Regions from separate parts of the Paenisporosarcina sp. FSL H8-0542 genome, predicted to be linked through region 1. Evidence: riboswitches for the same ligand, from Rfam matches in the RefSeq annotation. Region 1 holds a riboswitch; each other region holds the start of a gene.
What was found. A riboswitch is a leader RNA that binds a small molecule or an ion and turns the genes downstream of it on or off. The one in region 1 is predicted to bind lysine.
Positions count from the first base shown of each region.

Region 2: it holds a riboswitch for lysine, as region 1 does, so the genes downstream of both, MHH33_RS02010 (amino acid permease) here and MHH33_RS16800 (transporter substrate-binding domain-containing protein) in region 1, are expected to answer to the same signal.
Region 3: it holds a riboswitch for lysine, as region 1 does, so the genes downstream of both, MHH33_RS06865 (aspartate kinase) here and MHH33_RS16800 (transporter substrate-binding domain-containing protein) in region 1, are expected to answer to the same signal.

Region 1 covers NZ_CP152050.1:3,352,124-3,362,699, forward strand. Annotated here, with positions in the region: gene MHH33_RS16775 (hypothetical protein) at 1-122, shown strand, start outside; gene MHH33_RS16780 (YqhG family protein) at 386-1,171, opposite strand; gene MHH33_RS16785 (SNF2-related protein) at 1,198-2,730, opposite strand; gene MHH33_RS16790 (amino acid ABC transporter ATP-binding protein) at 2,992-3,732, opposite strand; gene MHH33_RS16795 (amino acid ABC transporter permease) at 3,749-4,504, opposite strand; gene MHH33_RS16800 (transporter substrate-binding domain-containing protein) at 4,565-5,404, opposite strand; lysine riboswitch at 5,541-5,723, opposite strand; gene MHH33_RS16805 (response regulator) at 6,025-7,347, shown strand; gene MHH33_RS16810 (HEAT repeat domain-containing protein) at 7,344-8,387, shown strand; gene MHH33_RS16815 (glycosyltransferase) at 8,422-9,792, shown strand; gene MHH33_RS16820 (hypothetical protein) at 9,829-10,576, opposite strand, start outside.
Region 2 covers NZ_CP152050.1:378,687-389,262, reverse strand. Annotated here, with positions in the region: gene MHH33_RS02050 (NAD(P)-binding domain-containing protein) at 1-316, shown strand, start outside; gene MHH33_RS02045 (hypothetical protein) at 335-532, shown strand; gene MHH33_RS02040 (hypothetical protein) at 568-813, opposite strand; gene MHH33_RS02035 (GNAT family N-acetyltransferase) at 839-1,243, opposite strand; gene MHH33_RS02030 (hypothetical protein) at 1,327-1,836, shown strand; gene MHH33_RS02025 (DinB family protein) at 1,847-2,329, opposite strand; gene asnB (asparagine synthase (glutamine-hydrolyzing)) at 2,473-4,320, shown strand; gene MHH33_RS02015 (MerR family transcriptional regulator) at 4,378-5,142, opposite strand; lysine riboswitch at 5,324-5,505, shown strand; gene MHH33_RS02010 (amino acid permease) at 5,611-7,011, shown strand; gene MHH33_RS02005 (hypothetical protein) at 7,033-7,200, opposite strand; gene MHH33_RS02000 (YjcZ family sporulation protein) at 7,615-7,779, opposite strand; gene MHH33_RS01995 (YebC/PmpR family DNA-binding transcriptional regulator) at 8,313-9,032, opposite strand; gene MHH33_RS01990 (hypothetical protein) at 9,215-9,379, opposite strand; partial or broken gene MHH33_RS01985 (MFS transporter) at 9,704-9,970, shown strand; gene MHH33_RS01980 (formate--tetrahydrofolate ligase) at 10,039-10,576, shown strand, end outside.
Region 3 covers NZ_CP152050.1:1,281,045-1,291,620, reverse strand. Annotated here, with positions in the region: gene MHH33_RS06910 (MarR family transcriptional regulator) at 1-359, opposite strand, end outside; gene MHH33_RS06905 (LuxR C-terminal-related transcriptional regulator) at 436-660, opposite strand; gene MHH33_RS06900 (acyl-CoA thioesterase) at 723-1,169, opposite strand; gene MHH33_RS06895 (hypothetical protein) at 1,273-1,452, shown strand; gene sdhB (succinate dehydrogenase iron-sulfur subunit) at 1,535-2,308, opposite strand; gene sdhA (succinate dehydrogenase flavoprotein subunit) at 2,314-4,068, opposite strand; gene MHH33_RS06880 (succinate dehydrogenase cytochrome b558 subunit) at 4,120-4,731, opposite strand; gene MHH33_RS06875 (YslB family protein) at 5,007-5,420, shown strand; gene MHH33_RS06870 (DnaJ family domain-containing protein) at 5,508-5,879, opposite strand; gene MHH33_RS06865 (aspartate kinase) at 5,939-7,162, opposite strand; lysine riboswitch at 7,266-7,445, opposite strand; gene uvrC (excinuclease ABC subunit UvrC) at 7,534-9,324, opposite strand; gene trxA (thioredoxin) at 9,423-9,737, opposite strand; gene MHH33_RS06850 (electron transfer flavoprotein subunit alpha/FixB family protein) at 10,088-10,576, opposite strand, start outside.

The DNA.
Region 1 (10,576 bases):
TGCTTTTTGGTTTTGATGAAACTCGGTTGTTGAGAGTTATTACCAGTACAATTGGTGCAATTTTCTGGGGCAGTATTCTTCTCTATATGAATATAAAAGAACGAGAAGAAAAGATTTCTTAATCAACAGTTTTGTTCAACTCTACAATAAATTTCTTCAACTAACGGGTGCTTTGTTTAAGAATAAGTTTTAATCATTAATAAAGCCTGTTATATAGGCATTTTAAAAGAGCCCAATTCAATGCGAATTTGGGCTCTTTTTGTATGTTTAATATAAATTTTGTACCAGATAACTGAACGGGTTAAACAACTCTGCCTTTTTTGTATTAAGTCCATTTACTTTTTGAAAACGTCTTGGGAAATAACATAGAGTTAGATTCCAGCATTTATGATTGCATATAGAATAATCCACCATTTACTACGTCGATGTTAATTCTCGTTTGGTACTGCTCATCCATTGCTTTTTTCTCCATCTCGTAACACTCCGGTTTGTTATCCATCGCTTCATAAAAGTGTTCCAGCACTTGCCGATCTTTTTGCCATCTGCTTTTGGCTTCATCCGCCCATGTGTGGTCGTCATGCTGGATAAGGCTTTCGATTGCAGCATCCAATCGCTCTAGTCCTCGTATTGGTTTAATAATATACATTAAATCAAAGGCATTTTTTGGCATAGTGGAATCCAAATCCAGTTCACTTATCTCTTCCTGAAAACTATGTTTCATTTCCCCTGTCATCAAATTAATACCTAAAGAGTACAGTATTTCCTTCGTCTGATCGCTGAAATACGATACTTTATAGTTCACGCCTAACCATGGAGTTAATATGGGTTGGGAACCAGGATTACCGGATACCCGTTCATACATGTGGACAAATGAACCCAGATCATTGGTTGCTTGAAATATATGATTGAGCCATGGAGAACCAAAGTGCACAACTTCCCCTTTGATGTCTTCCTCCAATTTGTTTTGATCCGTAATTAACGTTATTTGAGCCGGGCTCGGAACAATGTTTGTATTTTCGACATATTGCCAATAATATGGGCGGTTCATGATTTTTTTGTCCATATCGATGGTTAATTGGACAGTGATGTAGTGGTCATGTTCTTTGACGATCTGGCAATTGTTTTCTTTAAAAAACCTCACTAAATATTCGTGGATTTGTTGTGGATACATATGATTCCTCCTCTAGATGTCTCTAATCAAATGGATTGTTTATATGTGGATAAAATACTGTCTAGCTCACCCACTGCCTTCTCAAATACATCGATTTTGACATGGAGCAACTCTAAGATATCTTTCTCAATGGTTTGTTCAATTGCCAAGTTGTAAATATGAACATCATGTTCCTGACCTAACCGGTGAACACGTCCGATGCGCTGTTCCAATTTCATCGGATTCCAAGGTAAATCGTAGTTGATGACATGGTGGCAGAACTGCAGGTTAATCCCTTCTCCACCAGATTCAGTCGCAATCAGCACCTGTGCGTGGTCTTTAAACAATTGCTTCATCCAGTCTCGTTTACTCGCCTTGAACTTCCCATTAAAGATGACACTTGTGATTCCTTTAGAATGTAAATACCATTGTAAATATGCTTGACTGGCTCGGTATTCGGTAAATAAGATGACTTTATCATTTGCCTCGGTAATAATGTCATAAGCTTTTTCAGCTTTTGCATTGACTTCGAGCGTCACCAACTTTTCAATGATTTCTTCTATATAAAGAACCGCCTTTGAATCGGTGCATTTTTGACGCATCTCGTTTAAGGTCAAATACGTAGCTTCCTTACTGCTGCACATTTCCTTTTGCAGTGTAATCATCGTGAATGCACTCGAAAATTCAGGGGATATATTCTTCAGTTCCAAAATCATTTCATAGACTTCTTTTTCTTGTGGGGTAAACTGAATCGGAATGGTTTGAACACGTCGGTTGGTCCATTCAATTCCTGTGTCCTGTCTTCGGTTTCTGACCATCACTTGATTCACTAATTCTTTTAAGAAGTCATCATTTTCCCAGCTATGTTTACTTGCGGAAAACGCTGCTTGAAACGTCTCATAATCACCGAGATGTCCAGGTTTCAGCAAGGAGATTAAATGAAATAATTCAAATAGATTGTTTTGAATGGGCGTGGCCGTCAGTAACAAACAAAACTTCTTCTTTAAATCTTGAACAAACTCATAGTTTTTTGTTTTATGATTCTTTAATTTGTGTGCTTCATCAATGATGATTAAGTCATAGTCCTGCTCATAGATATGTTCTTTATGTGGGCTCCTTTTAGCCATATCCATGCTCATGACGACGACACTGTAATGATCTAAACCATAGTTCTTTCGATAAGCAATGGCTGGAATATAAAATTTGTGGTTCAACTCTTGCACCCATTGATTGATTAAAGAAGCTGGAGCCAATATTAACGCTTTTTTCACAAGTCCCCTGATGAGGTACTCTTTCATAATTAAACCGGCTTCAATGGTTTTGCCAAGCCCCACTTCATCTGCGAGAATTGCTTTACCATTCATGCGTTCTATCACGGTTTCCGCGACTTCGAGTTGATGCTTCAATGGTGTCAGGTTAGGTAAATATTTAGGAGATTGAAGACCGGTAAATTCGGTAATCAAGTTCGACTTTACTACGTCATAACTCATCTTATATAGCGTCCAGTTATCCCAAGCTTCACGATTTTCCAATCGATTAATGAAGCCTTCTTTCCACTTAGACGACCTTTCAATAATCATAGATATCACCTCATACAACATTTTCTTTCTAATAAGATGTCCAAAAAAGAAATAGCTATGATTTTTATTTGAAAATAAATATAAAAGCCTCAATCAAATCGTGATCTTTCACATTAAGCGCAACATCAAAATCAAACTCATTTAATATATTCAACGATAAAAATCATAGATTTGCTGCATTTGAGAGACAATAAGAAAAGGGACATCCAGTAATCGGATATCCCTTTTTTGTCATGTAATTATGATTTAGAAAAGATTAATTTACATCTTTTTTAATGTTCGTTTTAAGAATTCTTTTGTACGTTCTTGCGTTGGATTATTGAAAATTTGCTCTGGACTTCCCACTTCACAAATAACACCTTTGTCCATAAATACGACACGGTCTGAAACTTCCTTTGCAAATTCCATCTCATGCGTGACGATTAGCATGGTAAGACCTGTTTCAGCAAGTTCTTTCATGACTTTAAGAACTTCTCCTACCATCTCAGGATCTAGTGCTGATGTTGGTTCATCAAACAGCATGACGTCTGGTTCCATTGACAGTGCACGTGCAATTGCTACACGCTGTTTTTGTCCACCTGACAAGTGGCTTGGTTTCGCGTTGATATATCGGTCCATTCCAACAACTTTCAGATATTTTATCGCAATTTTCTCCGCTTCTTCCTTTGAGCGCTTCAAAACTTTTACTTGTCCAATGACGCAATTGTTGAGGACATTATGATTGTTGAATAAGTTGAATTGCTGGAAGACCATTCCGAGTTTTGTTCGGTAAGCATGGATATCATGCTTGTTACCCAAAATGTTTTCATTATTATAAATGATTTGTCCGCCGCTCGGTTTTTCCAATAGATTAATGCAGCGCAGAAGAGTGGACTTTCCTGATCCCGAAGAACCAATGACACAGACCACTTCCCCTTTATTTACCGAGAAGTCAATGTCGCGCAATACTTCATGGGATCCAAAAGATTTGCTTAGATGCTGTATATCAATAACTGCTTCCATGTGAACTTCTCCTTTCTTATCGGTTACCGTTTTTTGTTGTACCAAGTACATTTTCCGGCATTCCGATCATGCTGTAATTTTTAGGTCCATCCAGTTTCCGTTCCACATATCGAAGGATTAATGTGACGGTGAATGTCATGATGAAATACAGGACACAGGCAACAAAGAACGATTCAAAATACCTGAAGTTATTTCCGGCCACTGATTTCGTTTGGAAAAACAACTCGGTAACGCCAATGACGTTAAGTACAGCCGTATCTTTAATATTGATGACAAATTGATTGCCTGTTGCCGGCAAAATGTTGCGAATGACTTGCGGCAGGACGACATGGATCATCGTCTGGAAATGATTCATGCCGATTGCCTGAGATGCTTCGAATTGGCCTTTATCAACGGACACTATTCCCCCACGGACGATCTCTGCCATGTACGCTCCTGTATTGATCGATACGATGAAGATGGCCGCAGACAATACGTCCATGCTGATGCCAAATGCCAGGGCCGATCCATAAAAGATAACCATGGCTTGCACGATCATTGGCGTGCCGCGGAAAAACTCAACATACACAGATAAAATTGTATTAATAATTTTTAATAGCCATTTTTTAGCCCCTCGTTCAGGCATTGGAATCGTTTTGATGACACCAATCAGCAATCCAATGATTGCCCCAAGAATTGTCCCGATAATGGAAATCAAGAGTGTCATACCTGCTCCACGAATGAACATCGGCCAGTTATTAGATAAAATCGTCATAATCCACTCAGTACTCATTTTTGTCCTCCTTGGAAAACGTAAAACCGGCTGCTATTGCAGCCGGTATCACGTTGTTACTTATTGTGCTGCCGGTTGATTTTTAATTGCGTTATCCATGATTTCCTGGCGTTCTTCATCTGAAATCTCTGCAAGTGCTTCATTAATTTTTTCTGTCAAGTCACTGCCTTTTTGCAATCCGACTGCAGTTGTCGTGTCTTCTACAGAAGTCTCGAAACCATCTGTAAATTCAACCATAGCGAAGTTGTCGTTAGCTGCGGAAGCACTGATTCCTTCTGGGCGTTCCGATACATATCCATCAATCATTCCTGATTCAAGTGCTACACGCATCGCCGGGAAGTTATCCATAGCAGTCTGCTTTTTCACACCTTTGATTTGATCAATCACGGAGTAATGGAATGTATTTAATTGTGCCGTTACTTTTGCTCCTTTGAAATCATGGATCGAAGCGGCGCCCTCATATTTCCCGCCCTTTTTAACAACCATGACCAATTCTGAAGTATAGTAGTTGTCCGAAAAATCGATTGACTCTTTGCGTTCAGCTGTTGGTGACATGCCAGCAATGATGGCATCGATCTTACCAGAAACCAATGCTGGAACAAGACCGTCCCATTCCGTTTTGACAATGACCAATTCTTTACCTAGCTTGTCAGCGATTCGTTTTGCAATTTCAACGTCATAGCCTCCTGCGTATTCAGCATTTCCGTCAATTCTCACTCCGCCATTTGCATCATCCATTTGAGTCCAGTTGAATGGCGCATATCCTGCTTCCATACCTACTATGAATGGATCTTTCTTTTCTGATGAACCTGTTTTCTCTGAACTGCTTGTCCCACAAGCTGTTAAAAGCAAAATGGTAGAAAGGAATATCGTTAAAAATATGGCTGATTTTTTTCTCATGACTAGTTCTCCCCTTTTGTTTGATATATGTTTTAAATCGTCTTTATAGACTAAAAAGGCCAACTCCACAAAAAAAAGACCTGAGATGAACTCAGGTCGCAATATGTATAGTTGCCCTAAATCCTCTACTTTTCCCAAATGAGATAGCACACTCAATAAACCGGGATGTTTATTGAGACAGTCCTGCAGTTCTTAACTACAGACCCAGCAAGTAATACCGAGAAATATTACTCACTTCGGCGACATTTCCTTCTCCCTAAAATCAAAGCTTTCTCAAACTCCTCTAAGGACTGTTAAATATCGCGCCTCTACCTCACCATATAAGTGAGGTTGTATTCAATTGTATTAATCAGTCTTTCAACAACATCAACAGTCTACAACAACATAAATTATCTGTCAACCAATCTAAAAATCTAGTACTTAACCTATTAGCATATGTTGTTACCATTTCTTCTATCAAAAGATAAATGATATATATATTTCCATTATGCTATCGTTATCACCAAAGACAGCACAGACTGCTACTTAACGATTTAATAGATTTCCTGAGCCATACTAACATGTATTTCTATTTACTCTATTTTGTTATAATTAACATTCAAAGTTTGGAGGTGCACAATATGGATCAACACATTCCATTTAATGAATCTAAATCTCAACCTCGGGATGAGGTGTTAATTTTACTTATTGACCCAAATATTGATTTTGTCATGGACATGAAAGATTCCTTTGACCGACATTCTATTTCTGTTTTAATTGCAACGACCGCTTCAAAAGGAATTGAATATTTCCATACCGTCAATCCAGATTTCGTGCTTATTGAAGCAAACCTGCCCGATAAAAGTGGATTTGATGTATTGCTGGAAATCAAAGATATTTCACGAGATCGATCTATACCAACCGCGATTATCTCTTCCAATCAATTAAAAGAAAATCGAATACGCGCATATGAACTAGGGGCAATAGATTTTATCAGAAAACCGATTGATTTGGATATTTTCATTCCCTTTGTATTAAACCGCGTGGCTTTTAGAAAGTCGATTACGAATAAATTACTCGTTGACGAATTAACTGGTGCATACAACAGGAAACAATTTTATATAACCAAGTCTTCTCTTTATAATCGCTACAAAATATCCAATGAATCTTTTTCAATTGCTCTCATTGACTTCGACTTATTTAAAGATTTCAATAATATTTATGGCCAGCAAAAAGGAAATGAAGTGCTACAATTTTTTGTCCAGATTGCCCAACAGACCCTACGTTCAAAGACAGACGTATTCCGTTTTGGTAGTGATGAATTTGTCTTATTGATTCGCCATAAACCAGCTCTTGTTGCTGCAAATATCGTAGAAGATATCGCTGAACAGATGCGAGAACTTTGGAATATCACCTTTTCAGCTGGGATATCGGAATGGTTTCCTTCCACTCATATCGACGGAACTTTGCTGAAGCAGGCTGACCGTGCTTTACAACAAGCCAAAAAAGCAGGCAGAAATTCCATCCATGTGTATGATGAAAATTCGTTTGCCAGTTCCCTCGCTAGCCGCTTAATGATACATATTGTTGATGATGATGCGATGGTTCGAGCATTACTTGAAAGGCAGTTCTCTGCATGGCAATCGGATACTTTTGAGATTAGTGTCCACTGCTACAATGACGGCTTTGAGTTTACGGAATCAAATTGGTATACACCACAGGATTATCACGTTGTCCTGCTAGATGGTGTAATGCCCAAAATGGACGGGTTAGAAGTCCTGCACATTGTGAAGAAAAAAGTGCAATCCGAACGTGTGCTAATTGCTATGTTGACTGACAGAAAAAATAACCAAGATATTTTGCACGCCCTCAATTCGGGCGCAGATGACTACATGCTGAAACCTTTTCATCCACAAGAGGTATTGGCCCGTATCCAGCGTCTTGTCAATAGGTTATTCCTATGAATATCCTACTTACTTTTTTTATCATTCTATTTTTTGTTTTGGCTCTTTCACAGCTGCTACTGCTGTTATTTTTAGTAATCAAGAAAATGAAAAAAAGCAAGCGAGAGATGCATGAAGACCATATTTACAAAGAAAGCATGCCTTTGTTTATTCAGTATTTATATAATGATCAAGATGTATATATCCCTCTTCCACCTGAAGAGTATCGTGTTGCAGAGAAATTGTTCAGTGATAGTATGGCGATTACAACAGATGAAGGATTGCAGCACAAGATCCGCGAGAGCGCTACATACTATTTAAGTTCATACTATAAAAGAGTACTGAATACTGGGGCTTGGCCGGCTCGTGTAAATGCACTATATTATATAGAAAATTTTCGAATGGAATCTTTACAGCCCATTCTTAAACGAAGACTGGAAGAAATCAAAATTCATGACGAAGAAAAGCAGCAATTGATACGTACCTTGGCAGCCATAGGCGATCTGTCCATTTTAGCGTATTTAGAAAAAGATCAATCAGCGACTGAAACAGTTTTTCTATCAGCGTTTACTCGCTTTCCTGACGATGCAATCCCACAGGCAGTTGAGTATGTTTCGCTTCATGGTAGTTCAAAAGCTGTCAGTTCTTTGTTAATGTATTTTGGGCTTTCGAAGAAACTGGAATATTTGCAACTCGTTGAGGAAAAATTGTTTCATGAACTTCCGGAAATGCGCATTCAAGCATTGAAAGCAATTTTCAGGATGAGCTACTTATCAGACACCAAGTTTCTGGAACCATTTTTTAAGTCCGAAATTTGGGAAGAGCGGATGTTTGCAGCAAAAATTGTAGGCGCATTGACCCTACCACAATTTGAAAGTGAACTTAGTGAGTTTCTTGGAGATCCTGTTTGGTGGGTTCGCTATTCAACAGCAGATGCTATATTGCAAACGTTTGGTGAGAGCAAGCTGCTTGAACTTTCACAAAGCCACCCTGATCCGTATGCCAGAGATATGGCATCTCAGTGTTTAAAGCTAGATAGAGAGGTTCCGTCTTATGTCTGATATTTGGATTAGGTTGTTTCAATTTTTTGCGCTAATGATTATCATTTATATGTCTTTTACGGCATTAAGCTATGTTATCTTATTTCTACTGTCTTTACGGAAAGTGTTAAGGGAAGGCAGACTGGATAAAAAAGAGACTCTGGAAGATTTGGCTATTAGTGAAAGTACGATACCCGTTTCCATAATTGTTCCTGCTTATAATGAAGAGATTGGGGTCATCAGTACCGTCCGATCATTATTGACTTTGCAATACCCACAATATGAAATCATTGTGGTGGATGATGGCTCCAAGGATCAAACTCTTTCCAAATTGATAGTTGAGTACGGATTGGTAGTGGTGGATCATGCAATTCGAAAACATATCGATACTAATCCTATCCGTAAAGTGTATAAATCTCCCATATTCCCTAATTTAGTCGTAATCTCCAAAGAAAACGGCGGTAAAGCAGATGCATTAAACAGTGGGATCAATTTAGCCAATTACCCGTTCTTTTGTGCGATTGACGGGGATTCCATATTGGAACAGGATGCGTTATTAAAAGCAATGAAACCTGTTCTTGCGGCAGATGGGAAAATTATTGCTGTTGGTGGATCCATCCGTGTTGCAAATGGCACAACGATAGCCAGAAGCAAAATAGAAGTGATTGAGCTCTCCAGTAAACCTTTGGTCATCATGCAAATTGTAGAATATTTCCGTGCGTTTTTGATTGGGCGTTTGGGATTCAGCAGATTCAATCAGCTATTGATTATCTCGGGGGCATTCGGAGTTTTTCGTAAGGACAAGGTGATACATATTGGCGGCTACCAAGAAGGTACTGTTGGAGAAGATATGGAATTGATCGTCAGGCTCCAGCGAATGATTCGTGAGGAAAAACTGGCAGACCGGATTGAATATATACCGGATCCTGTCTGCTGGACAGAAGCCCCTGAGTCTTTCAATGATTTACGGTCGCAGCGTGTTCGATGGCAAACAGGTTTAGCTGAAACGCTTTATAAACATCGAAAAATGTTCTTTAATCCAAGGTTTGGTACCATTGGCTTTGTCACATTTCCTTATTTCTTATTTGTGGAATTGCTTGGAGCAGCGTTCGAATTCATAGGATATTTACTGATTATTTTTGGGTTGTTATTTGACTTCCTCGACCCTGCAGTAGTCTTCACCCTATTCCTGGTAACGGTCATGTACGGCTCCTTTATTTCATCGCTTGCTGTCCTAATGGAAGAGATGACTATGCATAAATATCCGAAAGTCTCTCATTTGGTGAAGCTGTTCTTTTGGTCACTAACCGAGAGTTTCTGGTACCGTCCAATTATGGTTATTTGGCGTATTGAAGGTTTAATTGTCTTTTTCACCAAAAAAGCAGAATGGGGACAAATGCAGCGAAAAGGTATATCTACAGATTAAAAAGAGGTTGTGCATACGCTGCACAACCTCTTTTCTTTATGGTGTTTTGCTGAATGTTTCTTGTAGGATTAGATATGATTGTTTCAAACGCTCGCTTGAATAAGGTAGCTCCCATGCTTCCCACCGATAGCGAGACACTTCATCGACACTAATGCTAGTTGAGGTGCTTGAAGGGAAAGTCTGGATTACTTGACCCTGATTGTCCGTCACTCCAAGGGCGATTCCAATATCATCGATTTGCTGCTTGGCATCCATGCCATCGACGTATACATCACCAAAAACTTCTTTGGAACTAGGATCTTTAATATTCAACAATAGCCACGGTATGCGAATTTCCATCACACCTGTTGATGGATCGACATAATAATCTGCTAAGGAGTCATAATCCGGTGAATCAGGATTGGAATTTCCAAAACGCATTTTCCCAGTCTCATATGAAGAAAACGGGAACGACTCTCCTGTATCCGGTCTTGTAATGCCTTTATTAAGCGGCAAGCGGATTTCATTGAACAAACCACTGTTTTTAGTAGGTTTTGTTGTTGCTGAATCCATCATATTTAGTTCAATTCCGTATTGATAGTAGAAAACGTCGTAGTAAGCATCTACTTTCATTCTTGCCTCTTCTGTGGACTGGATAGATAACCAGAAATCAGCAAATGGCTGATTAAAAGTTACATCTCCCAATTCATCTACACGATCATTTCCACTGCCAGGACTAACGTCAAACAGCAATTGCGGTTTGGTGTTTTTCAGCCAATCCGTCCCAGGTTTGCCGTCAATCCTC
Region 2 (10,576 bases), 660 kb from region 1:
TAGACTCGACATTGATTCTGCTATCGAGAGTGTATCTGCTTTGGCACCACTTATTGACCCGAATATTCACAGCTGCGGGACCGTTCGTCCTCACGGAGAAGCCGAACTTCGGCAACCAGAAAAGAACTTTTATCTTGTGGGCATGAAGAGTTACGGGCGTGCGCCGACATTTTTGATGGCCACTGGCTACGAACAAGTCCGTTCCATTGTTGCACACTTAACAGGTGATCAGGATGCAGCAAAACGTGTGGAACTGGATTTACCTGAAACGGGTGTTTGCAGTACAAATATCTTTGGGAAGAGTTCATGTTGTTAACAATATGGAGGGTTTAAATTGGTCGTAAACAATGGCGGGAATCTATCAATAGCCTATTTTATCGCTTATCTAAATTTAATTATCCAAGCGAAGCAATGCTCCGTTATCTGTGCACAACAATACATGCTCGAAAAATTCTTTAAAGGAAATCCGAACCACTTTGGTCCAGTAACCTATCAGTCATTTATTCAGGCAACTGGTGAAATTAATAAGTGATGCATCTTGGCATAGTTACCTTGAAAATTAGATAACTATGCCTTCTTTTTACTGTTTTTTTCATTACCATGTTTAAAGTTTCCTGTATTCTTCGCAAGAGCCAATTGGATTTCTTTATCTGTTTCAGCAGCTTGAATTTTTGAAATCAACCTCTCTGCTTCCTTGCCTTTTACAATTTTGATTTCTTTCCCCTTAAAGTCAATAAAGACCGAATTATTTTTACTCACTCGATAACTAAAAACCTCTTCATCCAGACGATTTCGTTTATCTATATTGCTCATCTTTTAAAACATCCTTTGTAGTTAGTTAATTCCATTCAGGTAATGTTTTACGGAATCCATAAAAAGGTCTGAAGCCATGTTGTTCATAATAAGTATGTGATGTGGAGCTTGCCAACATTTCCATTCTGGTTGTTGAGTATTGGTTATGTACAAACTTGAGCAACTGTTGCCCAACTCCCTGACCTCGTACCTGTTCACTGACGAGGATTTCACAAATATAAAGGGTGATTGCTTGATCGGTCATTCCCCTCACATAGGCAACTATTACTTCATTGATTGTTGCAACATATGCAATATTGGAATGATCCCACGCTTTTTTTGTGTCTTCTTCTTTTTCTACAAGATTATTCCATCCTTCTAGCTGGTTCAATTGCTTGATGAATGGATAGTCACTCGGTTTGTATGGGCGGATTAGTATGGAAGGTTTCATGTTATTACCTCAATTTTGTATATGTTTACTTTTTGCATTGTTGTATGATTTATCCATATACTTTAATAAGGGTGGTGCAACAGATGTTTGAGAATGAAAAGCTGACTCTCGGTGTATTTCTTCTAGCAATTTCTGAAGGAATTTATTATACATTCGAGGCAAGGGATTATGTTTATATGGAAGACTACATGATTCACATTTCACTTTTAACCATGGTCATTTTTCAAACGTTTTTTTTGCACGTTTTTCTGGTAGAGTCTACTCAACAAAAACGCAAGAATCGGGTACTTTTATTTCTATACGGGATATTGATTGGTTTACCGATTTACTACTTCATCATACATCCTCAATATTCATTTCATGATGCTCAATTGTTAATTGAACAAAAAGAAAAAGTAGAGCTTCCGAACAAAGACAATGATGAGGAATTCAATGCAGATGATTTTGGATGGAAACACACAAAAAAAGTTCCTACACACGGCAACAATGAACTTTATTTTATCGCGGCTATTAAAGATGAAAAGATCTTATACTACACTTTCAATCCAAGAACAGGTGAATATTTCCTCTTCCATGAAACTAACCCTGAGTAAAATGAGCTACTCAAGGTTTTAAAGTTGCGAGTCCTTTTCTAATCAAATTTGCAGATACCGGTTTTTTCCCTAACTCACGAGACCAAACGGATAACTGGCCTATATGGTGGATTTCGTGCGCAATGGTGTGACGCATCACTTCTCCCCATGTGAGAATTTCGATGCTTCCATCCTGTCTGGTTTCTTGTAATTCGTTCATTTCCATATGGTTATCCCATGCATGGACAAACTCTCTTACGTCTTTTTGAAAGAGTGCATCCAATTCCTTCACCCGCTCCAGACTTTGATACTCGTCAAAACTCTCCTGGAAATCAGGCTTACCTTGCAAGACACGAATCCAGCTCCACTCCACATCGATAATATGGAATAATGTGTGCAAAATCCCCCCCACTCCACCTGTCCGGCCTTTTAATAATTCCTCCTGAGGTACGTCTTCACACCATTTGTACCATTCTTCTCTTACAATCCAGTTGTACTGAAAAAATGTCTTCATCTGTATTCTCCTTTCTCTTTCACTTAAATAAGTAATTCGCCAATCAGTCGATAATTTCCTATCGTATGAGCATTAATGATTTTTTTGCATAGGCTAGAAAGATGCAAATAGAAGAGTTTTAGAGTTAGAAGGGATGAGAATCAATGTGTGGAATTACAGGATGGGTTCACTTTGAACGCGACTTGCGAACACAAGCATCTGTAGTTGAAAACATGACAAAAACATTGGCCAAACGCGGACCCGATGATGAAAATGTATGGTTAGAATCACATGCAGTATTTGGGCACCGACGATTGACAGTTGTTGATCCTATAGGTGGCAGGCAGCCAATGACGAAAGTACAGCATGATACCCGCTATACACTTTGCTATAACGGAGAATTATATAACACGGAAGATCTTCGGAAGGAATTACTGCGAAAAGGCTATACCTTCTCTGGACACTCCGATACAGAAGTACTACTGACTTCCTACATTGAATGGCAAGAAAAGTGTGTGGAATATTTCAATGGCATATTTGCCTTTGCCATTTGGGATGAAAAGGATCAAAAAGTGTTTATTGCTCGCGATCGTTTAGGCGTAAAACCGCTGTTTTATACGGAACATGGCGGGGGCTTGCTTTTCGCTTCAGAAATTAAAGCTCTTCTTGCCCATCCAGATATGAAAACGCAACTGTCTCGAGAAGGATTAGCAGAAGTTCTGGCTGTGGGGCCATCCCGAAAACCCGGTTCCGGGGTATTCCATGGAGTGAAGGAATTGCGACCTGCTCACGCATTAACCGTTTCACGCCAAGGTCTTCGAATTTGGCGCTACTGGAACGTCAAAAGTGAACATCACACAGATTCAGTGGATGAAACGGCAGAAAAAGTTCGTTTCCTCGTAACGGATGCCGTCGAACGTCAACTTGTATCAGACGTTCCACTCTGTTCCTTTTTATCAGGTGGGGTTGATTCCAGTGCCATTACGGCCATAGCAGCCAATCGTTACAAATTAGAAGCAAAAGGACCTCTTCATACTTATTCCATTGACTATGAAGACAATGCCAAGTTTTTTAAAGCGAATGAATTTCAGCCGAATGCCGACGGACCTTGGATTGATAAAGTCGTCAATACATTCGGAACCGTGCATCACTCTTCCATCATTACGCAAGATCAACTAATAGATTATCTGACTGAAGCTGTGCATGTCCGTGATTTACCTGGTATGGCGGATGTTGACTCTTCCTTGTTGTGGTTTTGCAGAGAAATAAAAGAGGATTTCACAGTTGGCTTGTCCGGGGAGTGCGCGGATGAAATTTTTGGTGGTTATCCATGGTTTCACAATGCAAATGATTTAAATGGCACTGGTTTTCCGTGGATGCGCTCCACAACCGAGCGAGTCTCCTTATTAAAAGATGATTGGCGCAAAAAACTCAAACTCGAAGATTACGCACGTCAGGCCTATGAACAGAGTGTTGCCGAAACTCCTCGTCTCGATGGCGAATCAAGTCTTGAAGCAAAACGGCGAGAAATGTTTTATCTGAACATGGTTTGGTTCATGACAACACTTCTTGATCGTAAAGACCGAATGAGTATGGGAGCTAGCTTGGAAGTGCGGGTACCATTTGCCGATCACCGGCTTGTCGAATATGCCTGGAATATTCCTTGGGAAATAAAAATGGCGGGAAATCGGGAAAAAGGTATCTTGCGAAAAGCATTAGAGGGCATGTTACCAGACGAAGTCCTTTACCGCAAAAAAAGCCCTTATCCTAAAACCCATAATCCGTATTACACCGACCGTGTCCAAGGCTGGCTGAAAGACATTCTGATTGACAAAAATTCGATTCTGCATGAACTATTTGACCGTGACCGGTTGAATGAATTGGTTGAGTCGAAAGGAACTGCATTCAAAGTTCCATGGTTTGGTCAATTGATGTCTGGGCCACAGCTTCTTGCCCATCTCGCTCAAATGCACGTTTGGTATAAAGATAACAATATTCAATTGATTGATTGATTATTTCAACGAAAGAAAGAGCAGATTGAAGTCGAATTGACTCAATCTGCTCTTTTGTTATGACTTCATACCGGTATAAATTTGAATGGCATCTCTGAAGAATGCAGCCGTTCCTGACTGTTCTTTATCATAGTAGGCAGTAAAGCGTTCATCATCCACATACATCTGCCCAAGTCCTGCATGTGCTTCCTTGCTATACTTTGGCCAATAGTACATAAGCCATTGTTTATGCAGTTCAGCGGCTTTTTGGGCTTTCTCACTTGCGGGATCTCCCGTCTTGAAAGCTTCCGCTAAAGTCATGGCAATTTCATTGGCAAGCTTTGTTACTTCATCATGTTGTGCCTGCGTCATGTTTTTTAATTTGCTATTTGATTGATTGACCGTGTCATCTCCATATTTCGCACGAATTTCTTTGCCGTATTGTTGTTCATTATCATCTACCATTTTTTGTTTGAAGCCTTCAAATTTCTCATCGTTCGTCATGGTACTTCTCCCTTCTGTTGAAGAAATCGTTTTTTCCACGTTGGCAATCAGTAGATCTAGTTGCTTTCGTTTGTCGAGGAGTTGTGAACGATGATCATTCAAGGCTTTCACACCATCAAATGAAGGATTGTTCACGATTTGTTTGATGTGTTCGAGACTCAAACCTAGTTCTCTATAAAACAAGATTTGCTGTAACTTATTGACTTCCGCTTGACCATATATCCGATATCCTGATGAATTGATTCTCGCCGGCTTGAGAAGATTCATCTCGTCATAGTATCGCAATGTGCGTGAACTGATTCCCGACATTTTCCCTAATTTTTGAACTGTGTATTCCATCTCGTCACCTCCTCTTGATTTCATCGTACACCTTGACGTTGCGTCAAGGTCAATTGGAAAATCTAAAAAACTTGCAATAAGCTGAACTTTCGTACACTACTATAGTAAATCATTTCAATTGACTAATCATTTAAACGTATCTATATTAGTACAGTGAATAAATATAGCCCTCATCAGCTTAAGATGAGGTAGAGATCGCGATAAATAATAGTTACTTGAAAGAAAGTCAGAGAACTGAACTTGCTGATTTCAAGCGAAAGGATTTTTCGCAGAAGCACTGATCGCTCTGATTACTGTTGCTGGGACTGGCACTGAATATGTGCAGAACTGTCAAAGTAATTGACCATGAAAACTATCTTTTTGTCTGATTCGGTTTTTGCACACCGTTTCTGAATGCGTTTTATGTATTTTTTTTTACAAATCATATTTTGGGGGTAGATAGAAGATGAACGAAAGGAGCATATGCTTATGAACACGAACAAAAAACTAGGTTTATGGATTTTAACTGCGTTAGTAGTTGGAAATATGGTGGGATCCGGCATTTTTATGCTCCCCCGCACATTGAGTGAAGTTGCAAGCCCTGCCGGTGTATTATCCGCTTGGTTGATTACGGGATTTGGAGTGTTGATGATTGCACTCGTGTTTGGCAATCTTGCATTGAGAAAACCAAATTTAACTGGTGGTCCACAGATTTATGCAAAGGAATTGTTTAAGCCGGGCAGTAACGCTTCCACGTTGTCAGGATTTATGTCTTCTTGGGGATATTGGATTGGTAATGTTGCTGGTAATGTTGCCATCATCACCACTTTTGCAGGTTATTTGTCCACGTTCTTCCCTATTTTAGTTAATCAGGCTGAACTGTTTACCATTGGTAACTTCACTTTAAAAATGGGGAATGCACTTACCTTTACAGTTTGTACATTATTGTTATGGGGTGTGCATTATATCATCCTAAACGGTCTAGAAAATGCCGGGAAGATAAATTTTGTTGCCACTGCCACGAAAGTAATTGGATTCATATTATTTATTGTAATTGGTCTATTTGCATTTCAAAAAGCGAACATTCTTCCTTTTGTAGCGCCGAGATATGATGAGCTTGGACAATCTATTGGTCTTTTGGGGCAAGTTAATGGTGCAGCAGTAGCAACTCTTTGGGCATTCGTTGGTGTTGAATCTGCCGTAGTATTTGCATCTCGTGCTAAAAAACCAATCGATGTTAAGCGTGCAACGACGATTGGACTACTTATTGCTCTTACCATTTATGTAGGGATCAGCACGCTAGTTTTAGGAATGTTAAGCCATGAAGCACTAATCGCTTCTGATAAACCACTTATCGATGCCATTTCAACTGTGTTGGGACCAGTCGGTGGAAAAATTCTTGCCGCCATCGGTCTGGTCAGTTTATTTGGTTCCACAATTGGTTGGGTTATGCTGAGTGCTGAAATTCCTTACCAGGCAGCTAAACAAGGTTTATTTCTCCCTTCATTCGCAAAAGTAAATAAGAATGGGATACCTGTCTTTTCTTTAGTCATCACTAATTTAGTTGCACAGGTGTTCATATTCTCCACGGTATCAAATACGATAGCAGCCGCCTTTGATTTCATCATTATCGTCGCAACGCTGTCATATTTAGTTCCTTATTTCATTTCTTCTGCTTTCCAGTTGAAGCTGGTCTTTACTGGTGAAACATATAAAAATGGAAGAGGTAGAATTACGGATGGGATTATAGGAGTTCTTGCTACCCTTTACTCCATTTGGGTTATTTATGCAGGTACAGCCGACCTCAAGACTTTTACATTTGGTGTAATCCTATTAGCCAGCGGGATTCTGTTTTACAGTCGAGTTAAAAAAGCAAACAACAACATTTAATACCCAAAACGCCCACTTCATCTATGAAATGAAGTGGGCGTTTTTATGTAAATAAGCTTCAATCATAGTCATACATCCTTCTTCCATTCCATCCTGAAGAAGTGCGTTGGCAACTTCGATAGCTTTCTTGCGGACAGACGTGTCCAGGTTTTTCAATGAATCCGGATAATCATTGTTGTTCCAAGGCATGCGAAAACCTCCTTTTTTTATGTAACTGTTCCCGTAGATCATTTAATCAAAACAACATATCCTGAAACTTTGCAAAAGGAATTTATATTTTTGTGCAACCTGGAATGCGATTCTGTCTACCTGGACACACAAACTATCTACCTGGAGGTATGCTATTTGAAAATACCCCAAACCCTTCGCCACTATGAATGGGAAATGTATTTTATACAACCTGGAATGCGACTCTGTCTACCTGGACACACAAACTGTCTACCTAGACCACATTCTGTTTCCCCAGAAGTAGCGAAGGTGGAGCAATATTCGAGTTTCATTAAAAAAGAGTGCTGTTTAGGCACTCCTTAAATCAGTCGGTATTTTTCAGGGGAAATTCGAGTGTATATAACCATCTTACTTGCGAGAGAATTTCCTATTTTACTAGCATTTTCTATGGTGGAAAGATGCACCGATGATAATTAGTAAAATGAAAAGAACTACAATTATTGCAAAAGTACTCCCGCCTCTACGAGAGCAGTGGTCGTATTGACCACCACATGGTCCATAGCCACCACATTGACCGTAACCGCCGCCGTAATAATCCATGATAAAGTCCCCCTTTCCTTCAAAGATTCTTATATGATATGAAGGGGATGATGAAGGACCTAGGGATTTAGCGGAGTAAATGAGCTTTTTTGTTTACTGAAATGATGATTCCTTTTACAATTTATAGGATATTCTTTGACAAAGACCATTGTGTGTGTAATAATAGTCAAGTTAACATGTAAGGTAACAATTAAGTTTTGAAATTCTGGCATCTACTCGATGTTTTTGATTAAACTTATTCACACTGGCGCGACTATAGGGTCGCAAGGACGTAAAAGAAGGTAGGGTTTACGTTGCTTAAGGAAGACACCCAGTGGACAAATGACCGCGGCACGGAAAGCAAGGAACACTTTCTTAGGAAATTATTCCCCGAATATTCGGGATGAAAAATTATCATTCAGACTTTATGTTATCTTATCTATATAAGGGACATGCCCAATCGGGTATGTCCCTTTTCCAATTTTAATTTGAAATCACAATAAAAGCCGCACCTACTGCCAGGTTCCCCTGGACTCGGTGCGGCTTTCTATTATTTATTCACCTAAATCCACGTTATGGTAGACTTGTTGAACGTCTTCTAGGTCTTCAATCGCATCAATCATTTTCTCGAATTGCGCTTGTGCATCTTGTTCAAGCGTGATGTCATTTTGTGCTAGCATCGTCAGTTCAGCAACTGTAAATTCAGTAATTCCTACGTTTTTGAATGCTTCTTGCACAGCATGGAACTGATCAGGCTCAGCATATACAATCACTGATTCCTCTTCTTCTAATACGTCACGTACATCAACGTCCGCTTCTACTAAAAGTTCAAATACTTCGTCTGCTGATTTGCCTTCAATACCAATGACAGCCGTTGCGTCAAACATGTAGGCAACCGATCCACTTACACCCATGTTCCCGCCATTTTTACCAAATGCCGCGCGTACATCCGAAGCTGTACGGTTTACGTTGTTCGTCAGTGTTTCAACGATAACCATCGATCCACTTGGACCAAAACCTTCATAACGAAGTTCATCGTAGTTTTCTTCCGAACCGCCTTTTGCCTTTTCAATCGCACGATCAATAATAGTTTTTGGCACACTGTACGTTTTCGCACGCTCAAGTACAACTTTAAGTGCACGGTTTGATTCTGGATCCGGCTCACCTTGTTTAGCTGCCACATAAATTTCGCGACCAAACTTTGCATAAATCCGACTTGTATTTGAATCCTTTGAAGCTTTCTTTTCTTTAATATTATTCCACTTACGTCCCATATCGTTTCACTCTCTTTCACGTATATGTATCTATATCATACTATTACTAAAATGACCGCTTATGCACTTGCTTACTGTTGCATTATACACCAAGAGACATAAAAGTTTCGAGTGAAATCTCATTCGGGTGACAACAGAAATGCCAACAAAAAAGCGAACCCCATCAGAGCCCGCCTTTTGTTTTAGAGACCTTCAGTACTGATACGTGGTTGTGTGACCACAGTCTCTGTATTTTCATTTTTTTCTTCCGATACATCATTTGAGGAAAGCTTTACATTCTTTTTCTCAGTTTCCTTATGTGTCATGATTCTTTCATCTTGTTTATCTTTGTTCTTTGGTTCAAACATAGGTACACCCCCTCAATATGTTTGTTTAGATATAGGTATACCCGCAATTCACTTTTATCACACCCTTCAAGTACTAGGGGAGATTTTTTCCCAAGGATCACAACCATTTTATTTTCACTCGGATGTAATCGCAAAAAGACGAATGTTTTTTAATTTTATTATTAAAATCGTTCGATTTTTAACTTAATATCCACTTGAATCCATGAATTTTGTAAGTTACTATTGTCAAATATAGATTTAAGGGAATCAATTTGCGAATTCCCATTCACACAAATATTATTACAATTGAAGCAGATCATGAAAACTAAAAATCGTTGGTTGATTGCATTATCCGCTATAGGGGACCTTTTTGGTACAAAACAGCTTGGTGCAATTCAAGGCTATATATTAACAGCTTGGGCTGCAGCAGGATTGGTAAGCCCGATAGTTGTATCATGGATTCGTGAAACAACCGGCAGTTACAAAGGTACGCTAATCGTATTCTCGCTTCTTTTTTTAGTCGCTTTAACCATTTCACTGTTATTTCGATTAGATATTCAAAAGCTTCGCCAATTAAATGCACAGCAACGAGATTTTGTTGTTAAATCGTAAGCAAAGGTAACTGAGAAAAAGTTTACTCATCAGGATCAATAAAAGGAACAAGGAAGGTTGGGAAATTCATGACATTTACAGACTTATCCATCGCAACGAATGCAACCATGTTACCAATCCAGGAAATCGCAGACAAAGCAGGGATTCCTAGAAAAGCACTTGAACTTTACGGCAATTTCAAAGCCAAAATTGACGTTTCTTCCCTGCCACCTGCAACGAAAAATGGAAAAGTTGTCTTAGTTACCGCCATCAGTCCGACGCCCGCAGGAGAAGGAAAATCAACCGTGACAGTAGGATTGGCTGACGCGTTCAACCAGTTGAATGAATCGGTCATTGTTGCATTGCGTGAACCGTCTTTAGGTCCTGTAATGGGTGTAAAAGGTGGTGCCACTGGTGGTGGATTTGCGCAAGTATTGCCAATGGAAGATATCAACCTACATTTTACGGGAGATATCCATGCCATCACGACTGCCAATAACGCATTATCCGCATTTATTGATAATCATTTACATCAAGGAAATGAATTGAATCTCGACCCACGAAGAATTGCATGGAAACGAGTGCTCGATATGAATGACCGTGCATTAAGACAAATTACCATTGGAT
Region 3 (10,576 bases), 1.6 Mb from region 1:
TTTTGAATAACTTCTTCAATCACGCGCTCGCCTTCTTTTAATAAATGAATGCGAACGACACGTCGATCTTGCTCATCACGAACACGCATGACAAGTTGGTTCTTTTCCATCCGGTCGACTAAATCCGTTGTCGTACTGAATGCCAGATACATTTTGGTCGAAAGATCACCAATGGTCATGTCACCATGTTCAAATAACCATTGCAACGCAACAAATTGAGGTGGCGTCACAGTATAGTTACTTAAAATTTGGCGACCTTTTTGTTTGATAATGCCTGATATATAACGAAGTTCTTTTTCCAGAAAAGCTACTTGCTCCTGGTTATGGTTATGTTCATTGCTCGAAATTTGCTCTGTCATGTGCTAAATCCACTCCCTGAATACGATTACTTGTGTATTCATTGTGACGTCTTTTGCGGAAATTGGCAAGACATACTCAGTCTAGTGCTAATTCGCCAAGTCGTAAAAGTTCGAGTATCGCTTGTGATCTGCCTGATACGCCCAACTTTTGGATGGTATTCGAGATGTGATTTCTCACGGTTTTCTCACTGATATTGAGTTGAATGGAAATATCTTTCGTTGAATAATCACGCACTAACAATTGAAAAATTTCTCTTTCTCGTCCTGTTAATAATGAACGATGATGTGCTCGTTCTGACAAAATACGCCCCTCCTATCCACTCTTCCTAGTAACGTATGTCAGAAGATAAAAGGCGGTGACGGCTAATTGGGTAGGAATAACGATTTTTCTTCTTCTGTCCAAGGCGATCCCTTACCAGTTGCCTTGCTTATTTGCACAACAGTTCCCCTACCCGTGAAAACAGTTTCCCCTTTTTCATTCGTGGCATGGTAATGAATATCCACTGATGAAGTACCCACCGAATCAGCTTTCACATGAATCTGAAGCTTTTCATCAAAGAATACTTGTTTTACATAATCGCATTGTAAATCGGCAACAACCGGAATCGTCTTACCTTTTGGATCCAACCAATCATTCATCAAGCCGATTTGTTTAAGATATTCAATTCGCGCAAACTCGAAATAAGAAAAGTTATATGTATTGTTCAGATGTCCATACATATCCGTTTCACTGAAACGAACTTGAACCGGTACCGAAAAATGAAACCCACTTACCCATTGCTCTGGGTCTTGGATATAAGATGCACGCATAATGAATTTCTCCTTTGGTTTATGTATTTTATGAATGGTGATTCATTGTTGATGATATTGTAACAAAGTTTCTTCTGGAGAGGAAAGAATTTAATGGATAGAAATGGATAAATTTAGAGAGGGATTTGTTTGGATAGGGGCAACTTTTTGCTTTATAGGGGCAACTTCCGCCATGATTGGGGCAACTAACCATTTATCTCCTAATTCTGACGGAATTATTGGATTAATAAATTGGCTTCGCTTCGATTTTGGAGCAACTTTCGGGATTTCGGAGCGATTTTAGCAACTTAACGCTCCCTGCACACTTCTTTAAACAAAAAAGCAGCCTCTCGCAAAATGCGGGAGGCTGACAAATTAAGCTCTTCTTAGTCAACCATGTGGTCGCTTCCGAAGAAGTTTTTGAACATTTGAACCGTAGTATCACGGTTTAGAGCTGCGATAGAAGTAGTCAAAGGAATTCCTTTAGGACATGCGACTACACAGTTTTGAGAGTTACCACAGTTTGCAAGTCCGCCATCACCCATGATGGAATTTAGACGCTCGTCTCTATTCATGGCACCCGTTGGATGCGCATTCATAAGACGTACTTGTGATAACGGTGCTGGGCCCATGAAATCTGAATTTGTGTTTACGTTTGGACAAGCTTCCAAACAAACGCCACAAGTCATACATTTAGATAGTTCATATGCCCATTGACGTTTACGTTCAGGCATACGTGGTCCATCGCCAAGATCATAAGATCCATCAATTGGAACCCAAGCTTTAACTTTTTTCAATGAATCAAACATACGTGAACGGTCAACAATTAAGTCGCGTACAACAGGGAATGTTTTCATTGGTTCTAAGCGAATAGGTTGCTCCAATTTATCAACTAGAGCTGTACATGATTGACGTGGACGGCCATTGATGACCATCGAACATGCTCCACATACTTCTTCCAAACAGTTCATATCCCAGTTTACAGGTGTTGTGTGTTTACCATCTGTATTTACTGGATTACGACGAATTTCCATTAATCCAGATATAACGTTCATATTTGGACGATAATCTAACTCGAATTTTTCCCAATACGGGGTAGAATCCGTAGAATCTTGACGAAGGATCTCAAAAACGACGGTTTTAGTTGCTGTTGCGTTCATGATTATTAATCCCCTTTCGATGAATAGTCACGTTTACGTGGTGGAATTAATGAAACATCTATTTCTTCATAATGAATGACCGGCGCTCCAGTAGCTGGATCAAAATTCGCCATAGTTGTTTTCATAAATTGCTCATCATCTCGTTCTGGGAAATCTGGCTTGTAGTGAGCACCACGACTTTCATTACGTAACAATGCACCTTGCGTAATAACGCGAGCTAAGTATAGCATATTTTTCAATTGACGCGCGAAAGTAGCACCTTGATTGGACCACTTTTGAGTGTCATTAATGTTGATATTATTAAATCTCTCAAGAAGTTCTTGAATTTTTTCATCAGTTGCTTGTAAACGGTCGTTATAACGAACTACTGTTACGTTATCTGTCATCCATTCGCCAAGCTCTTTATGCAAGACATATGCATTTTCAGTACCGTCAAGAGACATAATTTCATCCCATTTTTGTTGCTCTGCAGCCGTGTGTGCATCAAAAATTGTTGATGGCATATCTTCAGCATGAGTTTTTAGTCCACTCATATATTTAACTGCGTTAGGACCTGCAACCATTCCGCCATAAATTGCAGAAAGTAATGAGTTTGCTCCAAGTCGGTTTGCGCCATGTTGAGAGTAATCACACTCACCTGCAGCAAATAAACCAGGAATAGTTGTCATTTGATCGTAGTCAACCCATAGTCCGCCCATTGAATAATGGACTGCTGGGAAGATTTTCATTGGAAGTTTACGGGGATCTTCACCTGTGAATTTCTCATAAATTTCAATGATTCCGCCAAGCTTGATATCCAATTCTTTCGGGTCTTTGTGTGAAAGATCCAAGAATACCATGTTTTCGCCGTTAACCCCAAGTTTTTGGTTAACACACACATCAAAAATTTCGCGAGTTGCGATATCACGAGGTACCAAGTTCCCGTAACTAGGATATTTTTCTTCAAGGAAGTACCAAGGTTTACCGTCTTTATATGTCCAAATACGTCCACCTTCACCACGCGCTGATTCGGACATTAAACGAAGTTTGTCATCTCCTGGAATCGCTGTAGGGTGAATTTGAATGAATTCGCCATTTGCGTAGGTTGCACCTTGTTGATAAACAATTGAAGCTGCAGAGCCTGTATTGATTATAGAGTTTGTTGATTTTCCAAAAATAATACCAGGACCACCTGTTGCCATGATGACAGCGTCACCACGGAAAGGACGGATTTCCATAGTTTTCAAGTTTTGAGCCATGATTCCGCGACAAACGCCGTCGTCATCTAAGATTGCACCTAGGAATTCCCAGTTTTCGTATTTCGTTACAAGACCGTCAACTTCGTAGCGACGTACTTGTTCATCAAGTGCATAAAGCAATTGTTGACCAGTTGTAGCGCCTGCGAAAGCTGTACGATGGAACATTGTTCCCCCGAAACGACGGAAATCTAATAACCCTTCAGGTGTACGGTTAAACATAACACCCATACGATCGAATAATCGAATGATTCCAGGTGCTGCTTCTGCCAATGCTTTTACTGGTGGTTGATTCGCAAGGAAATCCCCGCCGTATACTGTATCATCAAAGTGATTGTCAGTTGAATCGCCTTCACCTTTTGTATTTAATGCTCCGTTAATTCCGCCCTGAGCACACACTGAGTGTGAGCGTTTAACAGGAACTAATGAGAATAATTCTACTGTTGTTCCTTCTTCTGCTGCTTTCATTGTTGCCATTAAACCAGCTAGACCACCGCCGACAACAATCAATTTACTTTTTGCCATGATTCTTCTCACTCCTCTTTTTAATAGTAATCAAGCAATTTCAGAAACTTATTACACGAATGCAAGAAGTGCACGAACGCCGATTACTGTCAATGCTAAGAAGATACCGATCGTCACGTAAGTTGAAATTCGTTGTGACCTAGGTGATTGAGTGATACCCCAGCTTACCAAGAATGACCAAATACCGTTAGCTAAATGGAATGTTGCAGATACAACACCAACCACGTAGAATACAAACATTAATGGATTTGCTAATATATCAGCCATCATGTCAAAGTTAACTTCATCAGCACCAATTGCTTTTTGGAATCGTGTCTCGAATAAATGCCATGCGATAAACACGACTAGAATGACCCCGGTAATACGTTGCAAAACAAACATCCAGTTACGGAATGTACCATAACGCTGTGTGTTATTTTTCGCAGTAAAGGCTATGTACACACCATAGAACGCATGGAACATCAATGGAATGTAGATGACAAACCATTCTAAAAACAATACGAATGGTAAACTTTCCATGAAGTGAGATGCTTTGTTAAAAGCCTCTTCTCCTCTTGTAGCAAAATGGTTAACAACCAAATGCTGCGTCACGAACAATCCTACTGGAATGATTCCAAGTAAAGAATGTAAACGGCGCAAATAAAATTCACGATCTTTCGACAAGACTGTTACCCCCCTCAGTACTGAAAATAGGCAGACAAGATCAGACCTTCGTATGGAACGAAAGCAACATTGACTGCATATCTCATCATGGTACAATATTATGACATGTTTATTGTACTCCCATCATAAGGGAGCGTCAAGGCAAGGAAGCCCACTACATAAGGCAATTTAAATCAGGTAAATTCTCGGTGTTGTACTATTTTAACTACCTTGTCCATGAAAAATTCTTATATTAAAAAAGTTTGAAGGCAATTAAGCCAGAAAGCGGGATTCAGATGACAATGACAGAGACAAAAAAGGTACCCACTTTTGGTTACGAATTAATTCGAGATCATGTACTTTCGACAATTTTAGGGAAACACGAAGAAGATATTTTATATTGGGCCGGAAAAGATTTAGCCCGCAAGTTCCAGATGTTTTCCATGGAAGAAACGACATCTTTTTTTCAAGAAGCGGGCTGGGGCATTCTAACACTTGAACAAAGTACAAAAGATGAAGCATTTTATGTATTGACTGGAGAACCCGATGCCCTGCAGTTCGAGAAACGATGTTTCCGCCTGGAAGCAGGATTCCTGGCTCAGCAGCAACAAAAACTGGGTGGTTTTATGACAGAATGCTTTGAAGAAAAACAACTGAAGAAAAACTCCGTTCAATTCCATGTGAAATGGGATCTAAAAGAAAAAGTTTAAAGCTTCACTGACTCGATAGTAAAAATCGAGTTGAAGCTGAAAAGAAAGCGGGCAGTCACTTCCAAATGGAGTGTCTGCCCGCTTTTTTCAATCCCAATTCAATCTGTTATCCAATTGAGACTGATATTGTTTAAAAACATTACTATTTGTTTTGATTCCTTTTTGAGATAACATACGGTTCAATTGGGTGAGTCTTTGATTATATTGCTGTTCAAGTTCTGTTTTTTCGCGTTGTGTGGCTTTTTTCATTTGATGCTCTAAGTCACTCATTTCTTCTTTCACGAACTGAGCTTCTTCATCATGCCCTGAGTTTTTTAAAATGCGCATTACCATACGAATGTCTTCTGGATAATGGGCAAATTCATCCGGCGGTAACGGTTTCCCAGCTCCCGGCAAATTGTCAAACTGTCCATCACGTTGTGCTTTTTTAATTAAATCCTCCACGATATGCCAGTTCATTTATCTCACTGCCTCTCATGATGATTATGAAACTATTTTCATCATATCATGAAATGTTTTTATACTCGAACAACAGCTAATCCAAATTCATCATGCAATGCATTTGTGGCTTGTAGCATCGCACTTTCAGGTACAACAACCGAAACTTTAATTTCCGAAGTACTGACCATTTTCACGGGAATTCCTTCTTTGCGGAGGCGATCGAACATTTGTGCAGCAACCCCTGGATTTGAAACCATTCCTGACCCAACAATCGACACTTTGGCCAATCCAACTTCAAAATTGGTAGATTGGTATCCCAACTCCGTTTTTTTACTTTCCAAGACTTGAACAGTTTCTGCATAATCTTCTTTCTTAATGGAGAAAGAAACACTTGGCTGCACGCCTTCCATAATGCTTTGAACAATGATATCAACGTTTACATGATGTTTTGCAAGAGTAGTGAAAATTTTGGCTAGTGAGCCGTTAAAAGGCACTTCATAGCCTACCGTAACCCTTACAATTTCCGGTTCGAATGCGACACCACGCACTATCAAGTTTTTTTCCATAGTAGGTTCCTCCAATAATATGGTTCCTGTATCTTCACTTAAGCTAGAACGGACACTTAGTGGCATGCAATAATTTTTAGCGAATTCCACTGCCCTAGGATGCAAAACCCCAGCTCCTAAGTTAGCAAGTTCCAGCATTTCGTCATAGGATAGCTCCTGCAATTTTCTTGCCCCATCCACATATCGAGGGTCTGACGTATAGATGCCATCGACATCCGTGTAAATATCACACTGGTCCGCTCCTAGCGATGCTGCAATTGCAACCGCCGTCGTATCCGACCCACCACGTCCGAGTGTCGTAATTTCTCCATACGTATCCATCCCTTGGAATCCGGCTACAACAACCACTTTTCCATCCGTCAAAGCCTGCTCCATACGAACAGTATCTATATGTTCGATTCGAGCATTGCGATGAACGGATTCCGTTCCGATTCCTGCCTGCCATCCCGTAAACGAAACCGCATCTTGCCCCATATGTTGAAGTGCCATTGTCAACAAAGCAATTGTTACTTGTTCCCCTGTTGACAGCAACATGTCCATTTCACGTTTTGAAGGTTCTGCAGATAAATCCCCAGCTAGACTCATTAATTCATCTGTCGTTTTCCCCATCGCTGATACGACTACTACGATTTCATGGCCTTTTGCTGTTTCACCGATTATGCGTTTTGCGACATTACGGATCCGTTCAGTGTTGCCTACGGACGTACCACCAAATTTCATGACAATGCGACTCAATGTAAACTCTCCCTTATTTCCAAAGAAGCTAAAAAAGACAGCCTTATCTACGGGTAATCCGTGAAAAGCTGTCTCCATGCATGCACGTTCAAAAGAAGCGTCCATGTGAGATAGCCCTCCAGAATCGATTAGATTCTGACAATCCTGCATTTATTCAATGCAAAACCAGCACGACATCTGATACAGGATGTCGAACTTCGGCGAATTTCCCTTTCACTTTCCTTCAACGGATCTGTTCATCCTCGAGAAAGCTACTGTTGATTTCCGCGCCTCTATCACCACTTATTCGATGTTTGTTCAAAAGGAAGCGGATGCTCCTTATTGAACATACATCAGTGATTCAATTTCAGTGAGTCAAGAATATCATATACTCACTCTTTTGACAATGACTCATTTTGAAAATATTCAGACATGGATTCCGCGATTTGCAATGGCAAACCTGATTGTTTCAGCTCTTCCACTGATGCTTCTTTGATTCGTTTTACAGAGCCAAAGTGCTTCAACAACATTTTTTTGCGTTTAGGACCGATTCCTTCAAACCCATCCAAAGCGGAAGCAATCGTCTGTTTCCCACGCTGTTGCCGATGGAATGTAATCGCAAATCGATGCACTTCGTCCTGAATCCGTTGTAGCAAATAAAACCCCTCACTTGTTCGTTTCAAGGGAATGATCTGTGGGGGTTCCCCATATAACAACGAAGATGTCTGGTGCTTCGCATCCTTGGCTAATCCTGCAATCGGAATAGACAAACCGAGTTCATCTTCAATCACTTCACGGGCGATTTCCATTTGCCCTTTCCCACCATCAATGACAATTAAATCGGGGAGAGGCAATTCATCCTTCAGCACACGAGTATAACGTCTACGAATGACTTCACGCATGGCTCCGTAATCATCATGACGGGCAGCTGTTTTCGTTTTGTATTTTCGATAGTCCTTTTTATTCGGTCTTCCATCAATAAACGATACCATTGCTGAGACGGCATCTGCTCCATAAATATGTGAATTATCGAATGCCTCAATTCGAAGAGGAGGCGCAATATCCATTGCAATCCCCAGTTCTTCCACTGCACCAATCGTTCGTTGTTCCTGTCGGTCTAGGAGCTGGAATTTTTCACGGATAGCGATTTCTGCATTCTTCGTCGCCAGATCAATCATTTGTTTTTTCTGCCCACGACTCGGAGAAGCCACTTTTACTTCAAGAAGCTGGCTTGCCAGTTGCAAATCCACCGCACTTGGCAAATATACTTCTTTTGGCTTGATATGATTCGGTTTATCATAAAACTGACCGAGGAACGTCAGGAATTCATCTTCTGGATCTTGATATAACGGGAATAATGAAACATCTCGCTCGATTAACTTCCCTTGGCGTACAAAGAATACTTGCACACACATCCAGCCCTTATCGATGGCATAACCAAAAATATCACGGTCGGTAAAATCATTGGTCGTCATTTTTTGTTTTTCCATGACCGTTTCAATATGTGTGATTTGATCACGGTATTCTTTTGCTCTTTCAAACTCTAAGTTCTCTGCTGCCGATGACATTTTTTCCGTCAATTCTTGTTTGACTTGCTGATAGCCACCGTTTAAGAACCGTGTGATTTCATCAATAATTTTTCTGTATGCGTCTTGCTCGATTGTTTTAACGCAAGGAGCTAAACACTGGCCCAAATGATAATACAAACAAACCCGATCTGGTAATGTCGGACATTTGCGTAACGGGTATAAACGATCCAGTAATTTTTTCGTTTCACTCGCCGCATATGCGTTTGGATAAGGACCAAAATATTTCCCTTTATCCTTTTTAACGATTCTGGTTGTAATTAATTTCGGATGATTTTCACCTGTTATTTTTATATAAGGATACGTTTTATCATCTTTGAGCATGATGTTATATTTCGGATCATGCTTCTTGATTAAATTCAATTCCAGAATGAGAGCTTCAATATCTGAAGATGTTACGATGTACTCAAAATCTTCAATTTCCTGGACGAGTCTCTGTGTTTTTCCATCATGACTCCCCGTAAAATAAGAACGCACACGATTTTTCAACACTTTGGCTTTGCCCACATAAATAATAGTGCTTTGGCGATCTTTCATTAAGTAAACACCTGGTTGATCAGGTAAAATCGCACATTTCTGTTGAATTAAATCATTCATCATTTTCATCACCTGTTTAAAAAAACCGGGTGCCCATGGGTACCCGGTTTTAATAATATTTCTTTTACAATATAAGACTAGAACGTCAATTGAAAAGATTATGCGTGTTTGTTTACTAATTCAACCAAAGCTTCTTTCGGGTTGAATCCAACTACTTTATCGACAGGTTGCCCGTCTTTGAAAAGTACCAATGTCGGAATTGACATAATCCCGAAGTTGCTAGCTGTTTCTTGGTTTTCATCTACATCAACTTTTACGATTTTTACTTTGCCACTCATCTCAGCATCTAATTCTTCAAGAACTGGAGCGATCATTTTACATGGTCCACACCAAGGTGCCCAAAAATCGACTAAAACTAAGCCGTCTGAAATTTCACTTGAAAAGCTTTGATCTGTTCCGTGTACAATTGCCATATTAAAACATCCTCCTCTAAATACAAACTCTAAACGTAGTATAGCATGTGGTAAATAGTGCTTCTACTTTTTTGCTCAACCTTTTAATAGCTAAAAATGAACATAATAATTACTGCTCATTCTTTGGAGAAACTTTTTGAAAATGAGAGCTACTTTCAAGATTTTGGAGCAACTAACCAATTCCGTCCTAATTTGAACGAGAGATGATACTTGCAAGTTCGTTCGCGGAAAGGGAACCGCTTCTCGCTCTCTAAATGCCAGTCCCTATGCACTCTCTCGTCTTCTAGTATTCTTTTTTATTGCTAAAACAAAACTCCGCAAGCTTTCGCTTCGCGGAGTCGTAATTAATATTAGTTAGCTTTCATTTTCTTGAATTCTTCAGTCAACATTGGAATGACCTCGAACAAGTCACCAACAATACCATAGTCAGCTACTTTGAAAATGTTTGCTTCAGGATCTTTATTGATTGCAACAATGATTTTCGAGTTTGACATACCAGCTAAATGTTGGATTGCTCCAGAAATACCTGCTGCAATATAAAGGTCAGGTGTTACCACTTTACCTGTTTGACCAATTTGAAGAGAGTAGTCACAGTAGTCAGCGTCACATGCACCACGAGATGCACCAACAGCACCACCTAAAAGATTTGCTAACTCTTTTAACGGCTCAAATCCATCTTCACTCTTCACGCCACGACCACCAGCAACGATAACTTTCGCTTCTGATAAATCTACGCCTTCAGTTGATTTACGAACAACTTCTTTGATGACAGTGCGAAGGTTCGTGATATCCACAGATAAAGATGAAACATCGCCTGAACGACTAGCATCGTGAGCTAA